Regions from separate parts of the Priestia sp. FSL R5-0597 genome, predicted to be linked through region 3. Evidence: a T-box and tRNA genes for the amino acid it is inferred to sense, from the RefSeq annotation. Region 3 holds a T-box; the other regions hold tRNA genes.

Region 1 (4,500 bases), on a different contig from region 3:
ACTTCGGGAGAAGGGGTGCTCTGGTAGGGTGTATAGCCCGAGAGAGCCGCAGTGAATAGGCCCAGGCGACTGTTTAGCAAAAACACAGGTCTCTGCGAAGCCGCAAGGCGAAGTATAGGGGCTGACGCCTGCCCGGTGCTGGAAGGTTAAGAGGAGGGGTTATCCTTTGGGAGAAGCTCTGAATCGAAGCCCCAGTAAACGGCGGCCGTAACTATAACGGTCCTAAGGTAGCGAAATTCCTTGTCGGGTAAGTTCCGACCCGCACGAAAGGCGTAACGATCTGGGCACTGTCTCAACGAGAGACTCGGTGAAATTATAGTACCTGTGAAGATGCAGGTTACCCGCGACAGGACGGAAAGACCCCGTGGAGCTTTACTGTAGCCTGATATTGAATTTTGGTACAGCTTGTACAGGATAGGTAGGAGCCTGAGAAGCCGGAGCGCTAGCTTCGGTGGAGGCGTCGGTGGGATACTACCCTGGCTGTATTGAAATTCTAACCCGCGGCCCTGATCGGGCCGGGAGACAGTGTCAGGTGGGCAGTTTGACTGGGGCGGTCGCCTCCTAAAATGTAACGGAGGCGCCCAAAGGTTCCCTCAGAATGGTTGGAAATCATTCGTAGAGTGTAAAGGCACAAGGGAGCTTGACTGCGAGACCTACAAGTCGAGCAGGGACGAAAGTCGGGCTTAGTGATCCGGTGGTTCCGCATGGAAGGGCCATCGCTCAACGGATAAAAGCTACCCCGGGGATAACAGGCTTATCTCCCCCAAGAGTCCACATCGACGGGGAGGTTTGGCACCTCGATGTCGGCTCATCGCATCCTGGGGCTGTAGTCGGTCCCAAGGGTTGGGCTGTTCGCCCATTAAAGCGGTACGCGAGCTGGGTTCAGAACGTCGTGAGACAGTTCGGTCCCTATCCGTCGTGGGCGTAGGAAATTTGAGAGGAGCTGTCCTTAGTACGAGAGGACCGGGATGGACACACCGCTGGTGTACCAGTTGTCTTGCCAAAGGCATCGCTGGGTAGCTATGTGTGGACGGGATAAGTGCTGAAAGCATCTAAGCATGAAGCCCCCCTCAAGATGAGATTTCCCATAGCGCAAGCTAGTAAGATCCCTGAAAGATGATCAGGTTGATAGGTCAGAGGTGGAAGCGTGGCGACATGTGTAGCTGACTGATACTAATCGATCGAGGACTTAACCAAACTTTTAAAAGCGTAAGCTTTACTCAGCAAATTGTTATCTAGTTTTGAGAGAGCAATCTCTTGTCTGGTGGCGATAGCGAAGAGGTCACACCCGTTCCCATACCGAACACGGAAGTTAAGCTCTTTAGCGCCAATGGTAGTTGGGACTTTGTCCCTGTGAGAGTAGGACGTTGCCAGGCAATGAATAAGACCCCTTTTTATGCTCTTGTAAAAGAGTCTAGGGGTTTTTTATTTGGCTCATTTGTAAAAAACTTATATACACATTTAATGTTGTGTATGATATTTGGAGGATTAGCTCAGCTGGGAGAGCACCTGCCTTACAAGCAGGGGGTCGGCGGTTCGATCCCGTCATCCTCCACCACCGTGCCGGTGTAGCTCAACTGGTAGAGCAACTGACTTGTAATCAGTAGGTTGGGGGTTCAAGTCCTCTTGCCGGCACCATTTATATCGGAGGGGTAGCGAAGTGGCTAAACGCGGCGGACTGTAAATCCGCTCCTTCGGGTTCGGCAGTTCGAATCTGCCCCCCTCCACCATTTTATTGGGCTATCGCCAAGCGGTAAGGCAACGGATTTTGATTCCGTCATGCGTTGGTTCGAATCCAGCTAGCCCAGCCATAGAGAGCCATTAGCTCAGTTGGTAGAGCATCTGACTTTTAATCAGAGGGTCGAAGGTTCGAGTCCTTCATGGCTCATTTTAATAAGCGGAAGTAGTTCAGTGGTAGAACACCACCTTGCCAAGGTGGGGGTCGCGAGTTCGAACCTCGTCTTCCGCTCCATATAAAGCGCCCGTAGCTCAATTGGATAGAGCGTTTGACTACGGATCAAAAGGTTAGGGGTTCGACTCCTCTCGGGCGCGCCATAAACGGGAAGTAGCTCAGCTTGGTAGAGCACTTGGTTTGGGACCAAGGGGTCGCAGGTTCGAATCCTGTCTTCCCGACCATTTATGGGGCCTTAGCTCAGCTGGGAGAGCGCCTGCCTTGCACGCAGGAGGTCAGCGGTTCGATCCCGCTAGGCTCCACCAATGAAATTAAATAATTGTAACGAATAATATGGCGGTGTAGCTCAGCTGGCTAGAGCGTACGGTTCATACCCGTGAGGTCGTGGGTTCGACTCCCTCCGCCGCTACCATATAAGTTACATTTGTTATAAATATACGGAGGAATACCCAAGTCCGGCTGAAGGGATCGGTCTTGAAAACCGACAGGGGTGTTAAAGCCCGCGGGGGTTCGAATCCCTCTTCCTCCGCCATTTATTTATATCATATTCATATCATCGCGGGGTGGAGCAGTTCGGTAGCTCGTCGGGCTCATAACCCGAAGGTCGCAGGTTCAAATCCTGTCCCCGCAACCAAAGTGGTCCCGTGGTGTAGCGGTTAACATGCCTGCCTGTCACGCAGGAGATCGCGGGTTCGATTCCCGTCGGGACCGCCATTTTATTTGGCTCGGTAGCTCAGTTGGTAGAGCAAAGGACTGAAAATCCTTGTGTCGGCGGTTCGATTCCGTCCCGAGCCACCATTTTAAGACGGCGATTGTGGCGAAGTGGTTAACGCACCGGATTGTGGTTCCGGCATTCGTGGGTTCGATTCCCATCAGTCGCCCCATCTTAAGTAACGCGGGTGTAGTTTAGTGGTAAAACCTCAGCCTTCCAAGCTGATGTCGTGAGTTCGATTCTCATCACCCGCTCCAAATAATGGGCCTATAGCTCAGCTGGTTAGAGCGCACGCCTGATAAGCGTGAGGTCGGTGGTTCGAGTCCACTTAGGCCCACCATATTCCACAGTAGCTCAGTGGTAGAGCTATCGGCTGTTAACCGATCGGTCGTAGGTTCGAGTCCTACCTGTGGAGCCATACTGGCCCGTTGGTCAAGCGGTTAAGACACCGCCCTTTCACGGCGGTAACACGGGTTCGAATCCCGTACGGGTCATCTCAAAAGCAGTTTGCATATGCAAACTGCTTTTTTTGTTTGTAAACAGAGTTTAGACAAAAGAATAAACTCTATTTTTCGTTTTTCTATGATTTTCTCTTCACAATTTGCATTTCCTATGGCACATCTCTAAACGCTTGTTCTAAATTTCGAAAAAAAACCTACAATAGTAATAACAGAATACTGTTTGTACAAAAGGAGGGGAATGCGTGAAAAAACTTGTTTTGTGGTCCATCGGAGTTTTTCTTGTGTATGCAGCTTGTATATGGGTGTATTTATTTTATATAAGTGACACCTCTATTCCACAATCATTAAAAGGTACCAGCGTGGATCCTGCTACGTTTATGAATGCAAGAGAACTTATGTTAACCGAAAAATATTCAAAGATTAGAGATGCGCTCTTTTTTATCCGAATTCCATATGAGTGGTTAGGGTTTATTTTAATTTTAGTGTTAGGTGTGTCTAAGAAAGTGAATAAGTGGTCTAAAGACGTCAGTCGTTTCAGTCTTCTCCAAACTGCTATTTATGTATTTTGGTTATCTGTTCTGCTGCTGATCTACTCTTTTCCTATGGACTGGATTAGCTATAAGCTTTCAACGGCTTACCATATTACGACGCAACCTTTCCAAGGATGGATGAAAGATCTTTTTACAGATTTTTGGGTGAACTATGCCACGATGTTTTTAGTGATTGCTGTGTTATATGCATTCATTCGTAAGTTTTCAAAAAGATGGTGGCTGTATGCGTGGCTAGTATCTATTCCATTTACGCTATTTTTGACGTTTATTCAACCAGTGGTTATCGATCCGTTATATAACGATTTTTATCCATTAAAGAATAAAGAGCTGGAGACGAAAATTTTGCATTTAGCAGATGAAGCTCATATACCTGCTAAGCATGTATATGAAGTAAACATGTCTGAAAAAACGAACTCTCTCAATGCATATGTAACGGGAATAGGTTCTAATTCAAGAATTGTGTTATGGGATACTACTCTTAATAAATTGACGGAACGTGAAATTTTGTTTATCATGGCGCACGAAATGGGTCACTATGTGAAGAAACATATTTATGTAGGGATTGCTTCAGCCTTAGTTTTATCGATTGTAGGTTTATGGCTAACGAAACATTTAGCTAGCTTTGTGATTAAGAGATGGGGGAAAGCATTAAAAATCACTTCTCTTAGTGATTTAAATTCATTACCGCTTATTCTACTTATTTTTTCTGTGCTCACATTTGCTGTAAGTCCTTTAACAAATATGCAGTCGCGTCATCATGAACTTCAATCTGACACGTACGCCATGGACTTAACAGGAGATAAACAAGCTGCTATTAAAACATTTCAGGATTTAACAAAATCAGGACTGTCCCAGGTGAATCCG
Region 2 (4,500 bases), on a different contig from region 3:
GTGAAAGAGATCCTGAAACCGTGTGCCTACAAGTAGTCAGAGCCCGTTAATGGGTGATGGCGTGCCTTTTGTAGAATGAACCGGCGAGTTACGATCCCATGCAAGGTTAAGCTGATAAGGCGGAGCCGTAGCGAAAGCGAGTCTGAATAGGGCGTTTAGTATGTGGTTGTAGACCCGAAACCAGGTGATCTACCCATGTCCAGGGTGAAGTTCAGGTAACACTGAATGGAGGCCCGAACCCACGCACGTTGAAAAGTGCGGGGATGAGGTGTGGGTAGCGGAGAAATTCCAATCGAACCTGGAGATAGCTGGTTCTCTCCGAAATAGCTTTAGGGCTAGCCTCATGTTGTGAGAGTCTTGGAGGTAGAGCACTGATTGGACTAGGGGCCCCCAACGGGTTACCGAATTCAGTCAAACTCCGAATGCCAAAGACTTATCCATGGGAGTCAGACTGCGAGTGATAAGATCCGTAGTCAAAAGGGAAACAGCCCAGACCACCAGCTAAGGTCCCCAAGTATACGTTAAGTGGAAAAGGATGTGGAGTTGCTTAGACAACCAGGATGTTGGCTTAGAAGCAGCCACCATTTAAAGAGTGCGTAATAGCTCACTGGTCGAGTGACTCTGCGCCGAAAATGTACCGGGGCTAAACGTATCACCGAAGCTGTGGATTGACATCTTTGATGTCAGTGGTAGGAGAGCGTTCTAAGTGCAGCGAAGTCAGACCGTAAGGACTGGTGGAGCGCTTAGAAGTGAGAATGCCGGTATGAGTAGCGAAAGACAAGTGAGAATCTTGTCCACCGAATGCCTAAGGTTTCCTGAGGAAGGCTCGTCCGCTCAGGGTTAGTCGGGACCTAAGCCGAGGCTGAAAAGCGTAGGCGATGGCCAACAGGTTGATATTCCTGTACCACCTCCCCGCCGTTTGAGTAATGGGGGGACGCAGTAGGATAGGGTAAGCGCGCTGCTGGATATGCGCGTTCAAGCAGTTAGGCTGATGAGTAGGCAAATCCGCTCATCATGAAAGCTGAGCTGTGATGACGAGGGAACTATAGTACCGAAGTTCCTGATTCCACACTGCCAAGAAAAGCCTCTAGCGAGGCGGGAGGTGCCCGTACCGCAAACCGACACAGGTAGGCGAGGAGAGAATCCTAAGGTGATCGAGAGAACTCTCGTTAAGGAACTCGGCAAAATGACCCCGTAACTTCGGGAGAAGGGGTGCTCTGGTAGGGTGTATAGCCCGAGAGAGCCGCAGTGAATAGGCCCAGGCGACTGTTTAGCAAAAACACAGGTCTCTGCGAAGCCGCAAGGCGAAGTATAGGGGCTGACGCCTGCCCGGTGCTGGAAGGTTAAGAGGAGGGGTTATCCTTTGGGAGAAGCTCTGAATCGAAGCCCCAGTAAACGGCGGCCGTAACTATAACGGTCCTAAGGTAGCGAAATTCCTTGTCGGGTAAGTTCCGACCCGCACGAAAGGCGTAACGATCTGGGCACTGTCTCAACGAGAGACTCGGTGAAATTATAGTACCTGTGAAGATGCAGGTTACCCGCGACAGGACGGAAAGACCCCGTGGAGCTTTACTGTAGCCTGATATTGAATTTTGGTACAGCTTGTACAGGATAGGTAGGAGCCTGAGAAGCCGGAGCGCTAGCTTCGGTGGAGGCGTCGGTGGGATACTACCCTGGCTGTATTGAAATTCTAACCCGCGGCCCTGATCGGGCCGGGAGACAGTGTCAGGTGGGCAGTTTGACTGGGGCGGTCGCCTCCTAAAATGTAACGGAGGCGCCCAAAGGTTCCCTCAGAATGGTTGGAAATCATTCGTAGAGTGTAAAGGCACAAGGGAGCTTGACTGCGAGACCTACAAGTCGAGCAGGGACGAAAGTCGGGCTTAGTGATCCGGTGGTTCCGCATGGAAGGGCCATCGCTCAACGGATAAAAGCTACCCCGGGGATAACAGGCTTATCTCCCCCAAGAGTCCACATCGACGGGGAGGTTTGGCACCTCGATGTCGGCTCATCGCATCCTGGGGCTGTAGTCGGTCCCAAGGGTTGGGCTGTTCGCCCATTAAAGCGGTACGCGAGCTGGGTTCAGAACGTCGTGAGACAGTTCGGTCCCTATCCGTCGTGGGCGTAGGAAATTTGAGAGGAGCTGTCCTTAGTACGAGAGGACCGGGATGGACACACCGCTGGTGTACCAGTTGTCTTGCCAAAGGCATCGCTGGGTAGCTATGTGTGGACGGGATAAGTGCTGAAAGCATCTAAGCATGAAGCCCCCCTCAAGATGAGATTTCCCATAGCGCAAGCTAGTAAGATCCCTGAAAGATGATCAGGTTGATAGGTCAGAGGTGGAAGCGTGGCGACATGTGTAGCTGACTGATACTAATCGATCGAGGACTTAACCAAACTTTTAAAAGCGTAAGCTTTACTCAGCCAACTGTTATCTAGTTTTGAGAGAGCAATCTCTTGTCTGGTGGCGATAGCGAAGAGGTCACACCCGTTCCCATACCGAACACGGAAGTTAAGCTCTTTAGCGCCAATGGTAGTTGGGACTTTGTCCCTGTGAGAGTAGGACGTTGCCAGGCAATGAATAAAACCCCTTATGAGTCTCTTGTAAAGAGCATAGGGGTTTTTTATTTGAAATAGTTTATTATGAGTATTCAAAATAACGCTTATTAACGCGCTTATATAGATTCTTTGGAGGATTAGCTCAGCTGGGAGAGCACCTGCCTTACAAGCAGGGGGTCGGCGGTTCGATCCCGTCATCCTCCACCATCGTGCCGGTGTAGCTCAACTGGTAGAGCAACTGACTTGTAATCAGTAGGTTGGGGGTTCAAGTCCTCTTGCCGGCACCATTTATATCGGAGGGGTAGCGAAGTGGCTAAACGCGGCGGACTGTAAATCCGCTCCTTCGGGTTCGGCAGTTCGAATCTGCCCCCCTCCACCATCTTTATTGGGCTATCGCCAAGCGGTAAGGCAACGGATTTTGATTCCGTCATGCGTTGGTTCGAATCCAGCTAGCCCAGCCATAGAGAGCCATTAGCTCAGTTGGTAGAGCATCTGACTTTTAATCAGAGGGTCGAAGGTTCGAGTCCTTCATGGCTCACCAGTTATATTTACACGCGGGTGTGGCGGAATTGGCAGACGCGCTAGACTTAGGATCTAGTGTCTTATGACGTGGGGGTTCAAGTCCCTTCACCCGCATCTTAATTTAGATAAATGCGCGGAAGTAGTTCAGTGGTAGAACACCACCTTGCCAAGGTGGGGGTCGCGAGTTCGAACCTCGTCTTCCGCTCCATATATATATTGGCGGCATAGCCAAGTGGTAAGGCCAAGGTCTGCAAAACCTTTATCACCGGTTCAAATCCGGTTGCCGCCTCCAGGTATAAGTCCTGCCGGGGTGGTGGGATTGGCAGACACACAGGACTTAAAATCCTGCGGTAGGCGACTACCGTGCCGGTTCAAGTCCGGCCCTCGGCACCATTTTAATAAGCGCCCGTAGCTCAATTGGATAGAGCGTTTGACTACGGATCAAAAGGTTAGGGGTTCGAATCCTCTCGGGCGCGCCATAACCGGGAAGTAGCTCAGCTTGGTAGAGCACTTGGTTTGGGACCAAGGGGTCGCAGGTTCGAATCCTGTCTTCCCGACCATTTATGGGGCCTTAGCTCAGCTGGGAGAGCGCCTGCCTTGCACGCAGGAGGTCAGCGGTTCGATCCCGCTAGGCTCCACCATACAGTACACGGAGGAATACCCAAGTCCGGCTGAAGGGATCGGTCTTGAAAACCGACAGGGGTGTTAAAGCCCGCGGGGGTTCGAATCCCTCTTCCTCCGCCATTTTCTATTTTGGTCCCGTGGTGTAGCGGTTAACATGCCTGCCTGTCACGCAGGAGATCGCGGGTTCGATTCCCGTCGGGACCGCCACTTTAAAATATGCGGGTGTAGTTTAGTGGTAAAACCTCAGCCTTCCAAGCTGATGTCGTGAGTTCGATTCTCATCACCCGCTCCAAATCCAAGTAAAGGGCCTATAGCTCAGCTGGTTAGAGCGCACGCCTGATAAGCGTGAGGTCGGTGGTTCGAGTCCACTTAGGCCCATCATGTTTTATAGTAATTGAATTTAACTTATAAATTGATACTGGCCCGTTGGTCAAGCGGTTAAGACACCGCCCTTTCACGGCGGTAACACGGGTTCGATTCCCGTACGGGTCATCAAAAAAGCAGTTTGCATTTGCAAACTGCTTTTTTATTTCTATTAAATAAAATTAGGAGGAGATTGAATAAGAAAAGCTAAATAAGCTGTGGTAGCTTCTGCCGTAGGGTTAGTTATTTAGTTATTTAGTTAGCGACTCCATTAGCTCTACCGAATTTAGGAGGTTCTTCTGGATCAGCAGAAGCTGCTGATGTTGAAGGAGACGTAACGGAAAAAGCGTTCTTTGAATCTGCTCAATAGTACAATGTGATGGTACTGGGTCTTTAGAGGATGATTCGAACAAACAGGTGATGACCAAAAAACGG
Region 3 (4,500 bases):
TACCGGTTGAGTAAGAAAGTCTGAAAATGTATAAATAGCTTCAGGGTTACCACCATGAGCTTTAAGAGCTCTTTCGGCAAATCGACGATTTCTGTTTACTTCTTTTCTCACTTTACGCTCAGCTTTCACCCTAGAAGTTCCTAAAGCTTCTAAAAGGTTTGCGGCCTCATTTCCAGCTAAGAGAACAGAGACATCCTTAAACTCTTTAATGCTCCACTCAATTAGTCGATAAATATATTCTTCTGAAAATCTACTGTTAAAGGGGCTAATTCCGATTAATATGTGGTTTCTTCTTTCAAAAATTCTCTGGCAATTTTGTGATAAGGGTTCAATAGCAAATAAAGGCTTAGCTATTTTTTCTAAAAGAATTTGTGACATAGCTATTTCAACTCCTATGATTAAACGATTAATGTTCACTAGTAAACAAAAACTATTTTAAATCCAAATATTTGTAAAAGTCAACGTTTTTTCTTTATTTTGTAAATTTATAAGCGTTTTTTCTGCAAATATAGTAGGATTTAATTACTATGAAATCTGATTTTATTGTATAAAATAGAGATTTTACATTCATTTAATAGCTTATTAGTAGTATAATGTTTACTGGTGAACATTAATTATTTATACATTAGAAAGGTAAGGAACTAATATGTCTCTATTATCTAAACAGTTAATATACGAAAATTATTTGCAATTATTACACCTGAACGAACAAAAAGCTGATTCAGTTTCCCAAACTTTTTTTGATTATCTTGATGAAAAAGAACTGAACGAAATAGGAACATTACCCAGTAACATGAGCAGCATCCACGTGATTGAATGCATTGGAAATAATGGACCTATAAATAACATAGGGATTGCGACTAGGATGAATTTATCTAAAGCAAATATCACGAAAATTACCCGAACGTTAACGAAAGATGAGTTAATTAAAAGATTCCAATTGGCAGACAATAAAAAAGAGGTCTACTTTAAGTTAACAGCAAAAGGAAAACAAGTTTTCGAACTTCACGAAAAACTACATAGCAGAAGGAAACGACAATTTTATGATTTAATTGATGATTTCTCTGATGACAAACAAAAAATTATATTAGAGTTCCTTGAAACTATGATTAATAAATTAAGACAAGAATAGACACATTAGGTGCTTTTAGAATGTCAAACATACTTTTATATGGAAAAACTTATTTACAAGGTAGGAGATTTATATGGGACATACAAATACAAAACCTATTTTTATCTTATACGTCGTTTGTATAAGTGCATTTTTTGCATCTTTAAATCAAAATATTTATTCGCCTATTATTCCGTTAATTAAGGATTCATTTGATGTAAGCACAACATTAGTTAATTTAACTGTTTCATTGTTCATCTTTATTACAGCTATTATGCAAATAGTCTACGGGACTATTCTTGACTTTAAAGGAAGTCGTCTTATTCTTCTCCCTAATCTCATACTTACAGTATTGGCTAGTATTGGGTGTGCTGTTACGAGTAACTTTACATTGTTTCTTGTTTTTCGATCTTTGCAAGCCCTCGGAACCGCAGCCATTCCATTGATTGCAGCTGCTACAATAACGGATCTTTTTGATGGGGAAGAACGTGGTAGTGCTATGGGAACTTATCAAACCTTGTTATCTATTGCTCCTGCAGTAGCTCCTATTTTAGGAGGATTTATAGGAGACCGATACAATTATGATGGTGTTTTCTGGTCATTAGTGGGTATATCTATTCTTTTACTTATTATCAATATGTTGTTTTTTCCTAAAGACCAGAAAAAGCACAAGACAAGCAAGAGGAACGGTCTTCATTTTTACCTTGTAATGGCGAAGGATAAGATGGGAAGTGTATTGTTGTCATTAAGCTTCTTGAACTTTTTGATTTACTTTTCTATCCTGGTTTATCTCCCCGTTTTATTAACAGACCACTACCATCTAAACCTAAAACTTGTTGGCTTGCTTTATCTTCCTATGACGCTAAGCCTTATAGCCGGAAGCCTATTATTCAAATACATTCAAAAGAAGATTTCTCTTATAAATGTATTTACCTTTACTAATTTTTTAATCGCTTTTAGTATTATAGGATTTGGACTCACACATACTGCTTCCTTATCCCTTATGTCACTAAGCCTATTCATTTATGGGATGGGAATTGGTATTTTAACACCTTCCTATGCAACTATATTGACTCATCAATTTGAGCAAAATCGAGCTAGTGCTATGGGAGTATTTAACTTTGTGAGATATATCGGTATGTCTATAGGCCCTCTTGTGTCAGGTACATTACTAGGAGTTTTGAGAAGTGAAATAATGTTCACAATGTTCGGTGTTATGTTTGGTATTATAAGTATCTTTGGATATTTACTAGTGTACAACACAAAAAATATAGATAAAAATAGCCGTACCAATAAGCCATCTTTTTAAATGAAAATATCTAATTAATTACATATTTAGAATTAAGTATTGACATTTACAAATAATATAAATTATAATTCTATTTATTGGAAATGAACATGTTGAGCGTTGAAAAGGACACGAATTATTTTTATATTTCTTTACAGAGAATAGGGCCTTTGGCTGTGAGCCCTTAAGAAAGAGAAATAATTTACCACCTTGGAGCTATTGTGGGGAAATATGTAGATAGAGTAACCTCAATCGGGAAATCCGTTATCTTTTTGAGAATATAACACTTTTAGTGTTTTATAAAATTAGGGTGGTACCACGACCGCACTCGTCCCTGTTAGAGGGATGAGTGCGGTTTTTTATGTTCAAAAATAAATAGATAAGCAACGAAAAGGACATGAATTATTTTTATACTTCTTTGCAGAGAATAGGGTCTTTGGCTGTGAGCCCTTAAGAAAGAGAAATAATTTACCACCTTGGAGCTTTATTAGTGAACTAGTAGTAATTAATAACGTTTGCGACGTTACAGCACCAGAGCCATCAATATATTTTTATATTGATGGGAATTTGGGTGGTACCACGTGTGAAAACATACTCGTCCCTTACTTAGGGACGAGTATGTTTTTTTTTGACTTTATTTAAATAGGAGAGGTTATCATGAGTAAAGATTTAATTCAAATTCGCTTTTTAGATGGAAATGAGAAAGAATTTTCAAAAGGTATTACATTACATGCTATTGCAGAATCCATTAGTTCTAGCCTAAAGAAGAAAGCTATTGCGGGTAAAGTAAATGGAGAATTGTATGATTTGCATCGAGCCATTAATCAAAATGCAGAAATCGAAATTTTAACAGTAGATTCTGACGAAGGTCTAGAAATTATGAGGCATACAACAGCTCACATACTTGCTCAGGCAGTAAAAAGAGTACATAAGAATGTGAAGTTAGGGGTAGGACCAGTTATTGAAGATGGATTTTATTACGATATGGATCTTTCTACAACGATTGCTTCTAATGAGTTACTACAACTCGAACATGAAATGAAGAAAATTATTAATGAAAATCATCCTATTGAACGTACTGAAGTGACACGTAGTGAAGCTGAAAGAATATTTAGCGAGATAAACGACGAGTTGAAACTGGAGTTATTACGTGATATTCCTATGAATGAAACAGTTACGATTTATAAACAAGGGGAATTTTTCGATTTATGTCGAGGCCCACATCTTCCTTCTACTGGAATGGTTAAGGCGTTTAAATTAACAAAAGTATCAGGAGCATACTGGAGAGGTAACAGCGACAACCAAATGTTACAACGTGTATATGGCGTAGCTTTTCGTTCTCAAAAACAGTTAAATGAGTATCTGATGTTTCTAGAAGAAGCAGCGAAAAGAGACCATAGAAAATTGGGAAATGAACTAGAATTATTTATGTTTTCTGATGAAGCACCTGGAATGCCTTTTTATCTAGCTAAAGGACAAATGGTTAAAAATCAGCTGGAGCAATTCCTACGATCCGTTCAAGAAAAGCATAATTACGAAGAAGTACGTACTCCTTTTATGATGAATCAACAATTATGGGAAAAGTCTGGTCACTGGGATCATTATAAGGATAATATGTATTTTTCAGAAGTGGATAACGCTAAATTTGCATTAAAGCCCATGAACTGTCCTGGTCATATGCTTATCTTTAAAAATAAGCTCCATTCCTATAGAGATTTACCCATTCGAATGGGAGAATTCGGTCAAGTTCACCGTCACGAATTCAGTGGGGCTCTAAATGGATTATTAAGAGTACGTACGTTTTGTCAGGACGATGCTCATATCTTTGTTACTCCTGAACAAATTGAAAGTGAAATTAAATCGGTCATTGAATTAGTGGATTATATCTACAAGACATTTGGTTTTGAATATAGTATTGAACTTTCAACTCGACCAGAAGACTCCATGGGAGAGGATAGCTTATGGGAACTTGCTGAGAGCTCTTTAGAAAACGTATTAAACAAGTTGAACTTTGATTATAAATTAAATGAAGGCGACGGCGCATTTTACGGCCCTAAAATCGATTTTCATATTAAGGATGCTTTAAAAAGAAGCCATCAAT
Region 4 (4,500 bases), on a different contig from region 3:
ACCCATTCGATCTATCTCATGCATCGTATACACTTTAATTCCTTTTTCCTTTATTAGCTCTTTTTCTCCTTCATCTAAAGAACGGGCTCCGATAATCACAATATTCTCGGGCTTGACTTTAGGGGCATAGCCACCAATTCGAGTCAATGCTTCGTCTCCTATACCTATACTTGCCGCCAATGGCATACCGTGAATATTTCCGGAAGGAGACGTATCTGCTGTATTTAAATCTCCGTGTGCATCATACCAAATTACGCCCAAATTTTTATAATGACGACTTACTCCTGCTAGTGTTCCGATAGCGATGCTGTGATCTCCCCCTAGCACTAAAGGAAACCTTTTATTTGTAATAACATCACTTACGGTCTGAGCAAGTCTTTCGCTAGCATCCGCTACAGCTTTTAAATTCTTTAAGTTTGTATTTTCATCACTATGTACTCGTTCAGCTAAGGCAATTTCAATATTCCCTTTATCTTCTACACTATATCCAATATTCTCGATGCGTTCCATAACACCTGCATATCGTATCGCACTTGGCCCCATATCGACCCCTCGGCGAGTTTGACCTAAATCCATTGGTACTCCAATAATTGAAAGCTTATTCATAATATGTCCCCCCATCACAAATGTTGCTACTCTCTTATTGTAACGGCTAAATGAGCGATGGCTCAACTCGACACTTTTTTGAATATATATACAATTCTAATTTGTAGAAACTACACAAAAAAACCTTTAAGCAAATTGCTTAAAGGTTGTACGTTTATATGTATGGTGGAGCCTAGCGGGATCGAACCGCTGACCTCCTGCGTGCAAGGCAGGCGCTCTCCCAGCTGAGCTAAGGCCCCAATATGTTTTTTTATATAGAAATGGAGCGGAAGACGAGGTTCGAACTCGCGACCCCCACCTTGGCAAGGTGGTGTTCTACCACTGAACTACTTCCGCTTATTAAAATGAGCCATGAAGGACTCGAACCTTCGACCCTCTGATTAAAAGTCAGATGCTCTACCAACTGAGCTAATGGCTCTCTATGGCTGGGCTAGCTGGATTCGAACCAACGCATGACGGAATCAAAATCCGTTGCCTTACCGCTTGGCGATAGCCCAATAAAAATGGTGGAGGGGGGCAGATTCGAACTGCCGAACCCGAAGGAGCGGATTTACAGTCCGCCGCGTTTAGCCACTTCGCTACCCCTCCGATATAAATGGTGCCGGCAAGAGGACTTGAACCCCCAACCTACTGATTACAAGTCAGTTGCTCTACCAGTTGAGCTACACCGGCACGGTGGTGGAGGATGACGGGATCGAACCGCCGACCCCCTGCTTGTAAGGCAGGTGCTCTCCCAGCTGAGCTAATCCTCCACTATTATGTAGATAAAAATAAATGGTGACCCGTACGGGATTCGAACCCGTGTTACCGCCGTGAAAGGGCGGTGTCTTAACCGCTTGACCAACGGGCCAGTTGGCTCCACAGGTAGGACTCGAACCTACGACCGATCGGTTAACAGCCGATAGCTCTACCACTGAGCTACTGTGGAATAATAATAGCCTGGCAACGTCCTACTCTCACAGGGACAAAGTCCCAACTACCATCGGCGCTAAAGAGCTTAACTTCCGTGTTCGGTATGGGAACGGGTGTGACCTCTTCGCTATCGCCACCAGACAAATTATATTATACATGATTTGATAAAGAAAGCAAGACTTTTTTTGAAAAAGTTTTGTTCTCTCAAAACTAGGTAACAGGTTGCTGAGTAAAGCTTACGCTTTTAAAGTTTGGTTAAGTCCTCGATCGATTAGTATCAGTCAGCTACACATGTCGCCACGCTTCCACCTCTGACCTATCAACCTGATCATCTTTCAGGGATCTTACTAGCTTGCGCTATGGGAAATCTCATCTTGAGGGGGGCTTCATGCTTAGATGCTTTCAGCACTTATCCCGTCCACACATAGCTACCCAGCGATGCCTTTGGCAAGACAACTGGTACACCAGCGGTGTGTCCATCCCGGTCCTCTCGTACTAAGGACAGCTCCTCTCAAATTTCCTACGCCCACGACGGATAGGGACCGAACTGTCTCACGACGTTCTGAACCCAGCTCGCGTACCGCTTTAATGGGCGAACAGCCCAACCCTTGGGACCGACTACAGCCCCAGGATGCGATGAGCCGACATCGAGGTGCCAAACCTCCCCGTCGATGTGGACTCTTGGGGGAGATAAGCCTGTTATCCCCGGGGTAGCTTTTATCCGTTGAGCGATGGCCCTTCCATGCGGAACCACCGGATCACTAAGCCCGACTTTCGTCCCTGCTCGACTTGTAGGTCTCGCAGTCAAGCTCCCTTGTGCCTTTACACTCTACGAATGATTTCCAACCATTCTGAGGGAACCTTTGGGCGCCTCCGTTACATTTTAGGAGGCGACCGCCCCAGTCAAACTGCCCACCTGACACTGTCTCCCGGCCCGATCAGGGCCGCGGGTTAGAATTTCAATACAGCCAGGGTAGTATCCCACCGACGCCTCCACCGAAGCTAGCGCTCCGGCTTCTCAGGCTCCTACCTATCCTGTACAAGCTGTACCAAAATTCAATATCAGGCTACAGTAAAGCTCCACGGGGTCTTTCCGTCCTGTCGCGGGTAACCTGCATCTTCACAGGTACTATAATTTCACCGAGTCTCTCGTTGAGACAGTGCCCAGATCGTTACGCCTTTCGTGCGGGTCGGAACTTACCCGACAAGGAATTTCGCTACCTTAGGACCGTTATAGTTACGGCCGCCGTTTACTGGGGCTTCGATTCAGAGCTTCTCCCAAAGGATAACCCCTCCTCTTAACCTTCCAGCACCGGGCAGGCGTCAGCCCCTATACTTCGCCTTGCGGCTTCGCAGAGACCTGTGTTTTTGCTAAACAGTCGCCTGGGCCTATTCACTGCGGCTCTCTCGGGCTATACACCCTACCAGAGCACCCCTTCTCCCGAAGTTACGGGGTCATTTTGCCGAGTTCCTTAACGAGAGTTCTCTCGATCACCTTAGGATTCTCTCCTCGCCTACCTGTGTCGGTTTGCGGTACGGGCACCTCCCGCCTCGCTAGAGGCTTTTCTTGGCAGTGTGGAATCAGGAACTTCGGTACTATAATTCCCTCGTCATCACAGCTCAGCCTTTATGATGAGCGGATTTGCCTACTCATCAGCCTAACTGCTTGAACGCGCATATCCAGCAGCGCGCTTACCCTATCCTACTGCGTCCCCCCATTACTCAAACGGCGGGGAGGTGGTACAGGAATATCAACCTGTTGGCCATCGCCTACGCTTTTCAGCCTCGGCTTAGGTCCCGACTAACCCTGAGCGGACGAGCCTTCCTCAGGAAACCTTAGGCATTCGGTGGACAAGATTCTCACTTGTCTTTCGCTACTCATACCGGCATTCTCACTTCTAAGCGCTCCACCAGTCCTTACGGTCTGACTTCGCTGCACTTAGAACGCTCTCCTACCACTGACATCAAAGATGTCAATCCACAGCTTCGGTGATACGTTTAGCCCCGGTACATTTTCGGCGCAGAGTCACTCGACCAGTGAGCTATTACGCACTCTTTAAATGGTGGCTGCTTCTAAGCCAACATCCTGGTTGTCTAAGCAACTCCACATCCTTTTCCACTTAACGTATACTTGGGGACCTTAGCTGGTGGTCTGGGCTGTTTCCCTTTTGACTACGGATCTTATCACTCGCAGTCTGACTCCCATGGATAAGTCTTTGGCATTCGGAGTTTGACTGAATTCGGTAACCCGTTGGGGGCCCCTAGTCCAATCAGTGCTCTACCTCCAAGACTCTCACAACATGAGGCTAGCCCTAAAGCTATTTCGGAGAGAACCAGCTATCTCCAGGTTCGATTGGAATTTCTCCGCTACCCACACCTCATCCCCGCACTTTTCAACGTGCGTGGGTTCGGGCCTCCATTCAGTGTTACCTGAACTTCACCCTGGACATGGGTAGATCACCTGGTTTCGGGTCTACAACCACATACTAAACGCCCTATTCAGACTCGCTTTCGCTACGGCTCCGCCTTATCAGCTTAACCTTGCATGGGATCGTAACTCGCCGGTTCATTCTACAAAAGGCACGCCATCACCCATTAACGGGCTCTGACTACTTGTAGGCACACGGTTTCAGGATCTCTTTCACTCCCCTTCCGGGGTGCTTTTCACCTTTCCCTCACGGTACTGGTTCACTATCGGTCACTAGGTAGTATTTAGCCTTGGGAGATGGTCCTCCCAGCTTCCGACGGAATTTCACGTGTTCCGCCGTACTCAGGATCCACTCAAGAGGGAACGAAGTTTCAACTACAGGGTTGTTACCTTCTTCGACGGACCTTTCCAGGTCGCTTCATTTACTTCGTTCCTTTGTAACTCCGTATAGAGTGTCCTACAACCCCAAGAGGCAAGCCTCTTGGTTTGGGCTAATTCCGTTTCGCTCGCCGCTACTCAGGAAATCGCATTTGCTTTCTCTTCCTCCGGGTACT

What was found. A T-box is a leader RNA that pairs with one kind of tRNA and senses whether it is charged. The one in region 3 lies ahead of thrS (threonine--tRNA ligase), so its partner is inferred to be a tRNA-Thr.
Region 1: it encodes a tRNA-Thr, which carries the amino acid that the T-box ahead of thrS (threonine--tRNA ligase) is inferred to sense. The anticodon was not compared.
Region 2: it encodes a tRNA-Thr, which carries the amino acid that the T-box ahead of thrS (threonine--tRNA ligase) is inferred to sense. The anticodon was not compared.
Region 4: it encodes a tRNA-Thr, which carries the amino acid that the T-box ahead of thrS (threonine--tRNA ligase) is inferred to sense. The anticodon was not compared.

What each region holds. Positions count from the first base shown of each region.
Region 1 is NZ_JBBOUZ010000001.1:593,393-597,892, forward strand. Features, by position in the region: rRNA gene MKX72_RS03125 (23S ribosomal RNA) at 1-1,197, shown strand, start outside; rRNA gene rrf (5S ribosomal RNA) at 1,261-1,376, shown strand; tRNA gene MKX72_RS03135 (tRNA-Val) at 1,483-1,558, shown strand; tRNA gene MKX72_RS03140 (tRNA-Thr) at 1,563-1,638, shown strand; tRNA gene MKX72_RS03145 (tRNA-Tyr) at 1,647-1,730, shown strand; tRNA gene MKX72_RS03150 (tRNA-Gln) at 1,737-1,811, shown strand; tRNA gene MKX72_RS03155 (tRNA-Lys) at 1,816-1,888, shown strand; tRNA gene MKX72_RS03160 (tRNA-Gly) at 1,898-1,972, shown strand; tRNA gene MKX72_RS03165 (tRNA-Arg) at 1,979-2,055, shown strand; tRNA gene MKX72_RS03170 (tRNA-Pro) at 2,060-2,136, shown strand; tRNA gene MKX72_RS03175 (tRNA-Ala) at 2,142-2,217, shown strand; tRNA gene MKX72_RS03180 (tRNA-Met) at 2,248-2,324, shown strand; tRNA gene MKX72_RS03185 (tRNA-Ser) at 2,352-2,444, shown strand; tRNA gene MKX72_RS03190 (tRNA-Met) at 2,470-2,546, shown strand; tRNA gene MKX72_RS03195 (tRNA-Asp) at 2,551-2,626, shown strand; tRNA gene MKX72_RS03200 (tRNA-Phe) at 2,635-2,710, shown strand; tRNA gene MKX72_RS03205 (tRNA-His) at 2,721-2,796, shown strand; tRNA gene MKX72_RS03210 (tRNA-Gly) at 2,808-2,881, shown strand; tRNA gene MKX72_RS03215 (tRNA-Ile) at 2,888-2,964, shown strand; tRNA gene MKX72_RS03220 (tRNA-Asn) at 2,968-3,042, shown strand; tRNA gene MKX72_RS03225 (tRNA-Glu) at 3,047-3,118, shown strand; gene MKX72_RS03230 (M48 family metallopeptidase) at 3,328-4,500, shown strand, end outside.
Region 2 is NZ_JBBOUZ010000004.1:76,367-80,866, reverse strand. Features, by position in the region: rRNA gene MKX72_RS28240 (23S ribosomal RNA) at 1-2,394, shown strand, start outside; rRNA gene rrf (5S ribosomal RNA) at 2,458-2,573, shown strand; tRNA gene MKX72_RS28230 (tRNA-Val) at 2,688-2,763, shown strand; tRNA gene MKX72_RS28225 (tRNA-Thr) at 2,768-2,843, shown strand; tRNA gene MKX72_RS28220 (tRNA-Tyr) at 2,852-2,935, shown strand; tRNA gene MKX72_RS28215 (tRNA-Gln) at 2,943-3,017, shown strand; tRNA gene MKX72_RS28210 (tRNA-Lys) at 3,022-3,097, shown strand; tRNA gene MKX72_RS28205 (tRNA-Leu) at 3,111-3,192, shown strand; tRNA gene MKX72_RS28200 (tRNA-Gly) at 3,212-3,286, shown strand; tRNA gene MKX72_RS28195 (tRNA-Cys) at 3,297-3,370, shown strand; tRNA gene MKX72_RS28190 (tRNA-Leu) at 3,383-3,471, shown strand; tRNA gene MKX72_RS28185 (tRNA-Arg) at 3,481-3,557, shown strand; tRNA gene MKX72_RS28180 (tRNA-Pro) at 3,562-3,638, shown strand; tRNA gene MKX72_RS28175 (tRNA-Ala) at 3,644-3,719, shown strand; tRNA gene MKX72_RS28170 (tRNA-Ser) at 3,730-3,822, shown strand; tRNA gene MKX72_RS28165 (tRNA-Asp) at 3,834-3,909, shown strand; tRNA gene MKX72_RS28160 (tRNA-Gly) at 3,921-3,994, shown strand; tRNA gene MKX72_RS28155 (tRNA-Ile) at 4,007-4,080, shown strand; tRNA gene MKX72_RS28150 (tRNA-Glu) at 4,123-4,194, shown strand.
Region 3 is NZ_JBBOUZ010000002.1:15,353-19,852, reverse strand. Features, by position in the region: gene MKX72_RS26775 (tRNA-dependent cyclodipeptide synthase) at 1-378, opposite strand, end outside; gene MKX72_RS26770 (MarR family transcriptional regulator) at 647-1,132, shown strand; gene MKX72_RS26765 (MFS transporter) at 1,206-2,420, shown strand; T-box leader at 2,511-2,738, shown strand; T-box leader at 2,777-3,005, shown strand; gene thrS (threonine--tRNA ligase) at 3,057-4,500, shown strand, end outside.
Region 4 is NZ_JBBOUZ010000001.1:155,734-160,233, reverse strand. Features, by position in the region: gene rocF (arginase) at 1-606, opposite strand, end outside; tRNA gene MKX72_RS00945 (tRNA-Ala) at 770-845, opposite strand; tRNA gene MKX72_RS00940 (tRNA-Gly) at 868-942, opposite strand; tRNA gene MKX72_RS00935 (tRNA-Lys) at 952-1,024, opposite strand; tRNA gene MKX72_RS00930 (tRNA-Gln) at 1,029-1,103, opposite strand; tRNA gene MKX72_RS00925 (tRNA-Tyr) at 1,111-1,194, opposite strand; tRNA gene MKX72_RS00920 (tRNA-Thr) at 1,203-1,278, opposite strand; tRNA gene MKX72_RS00915 (tRNA-Val) at 1,283-1,358, opposite strand; tRNA gene MKX72_RS00910 (tRNA-Glu) at 1,382-1,456, opposite strand; tRNA gene MKX72_RS00905 (tRNA-Asn) at 1,460-1,534, opposite strand; rRNA gene rrf (5S ribosomal RNA) at 1,544-1,659, opposite strand; rRNA gene MKX72_RS00895 (23S ribosomal RNA) at 1,770-4,500, opposite strand, start outside.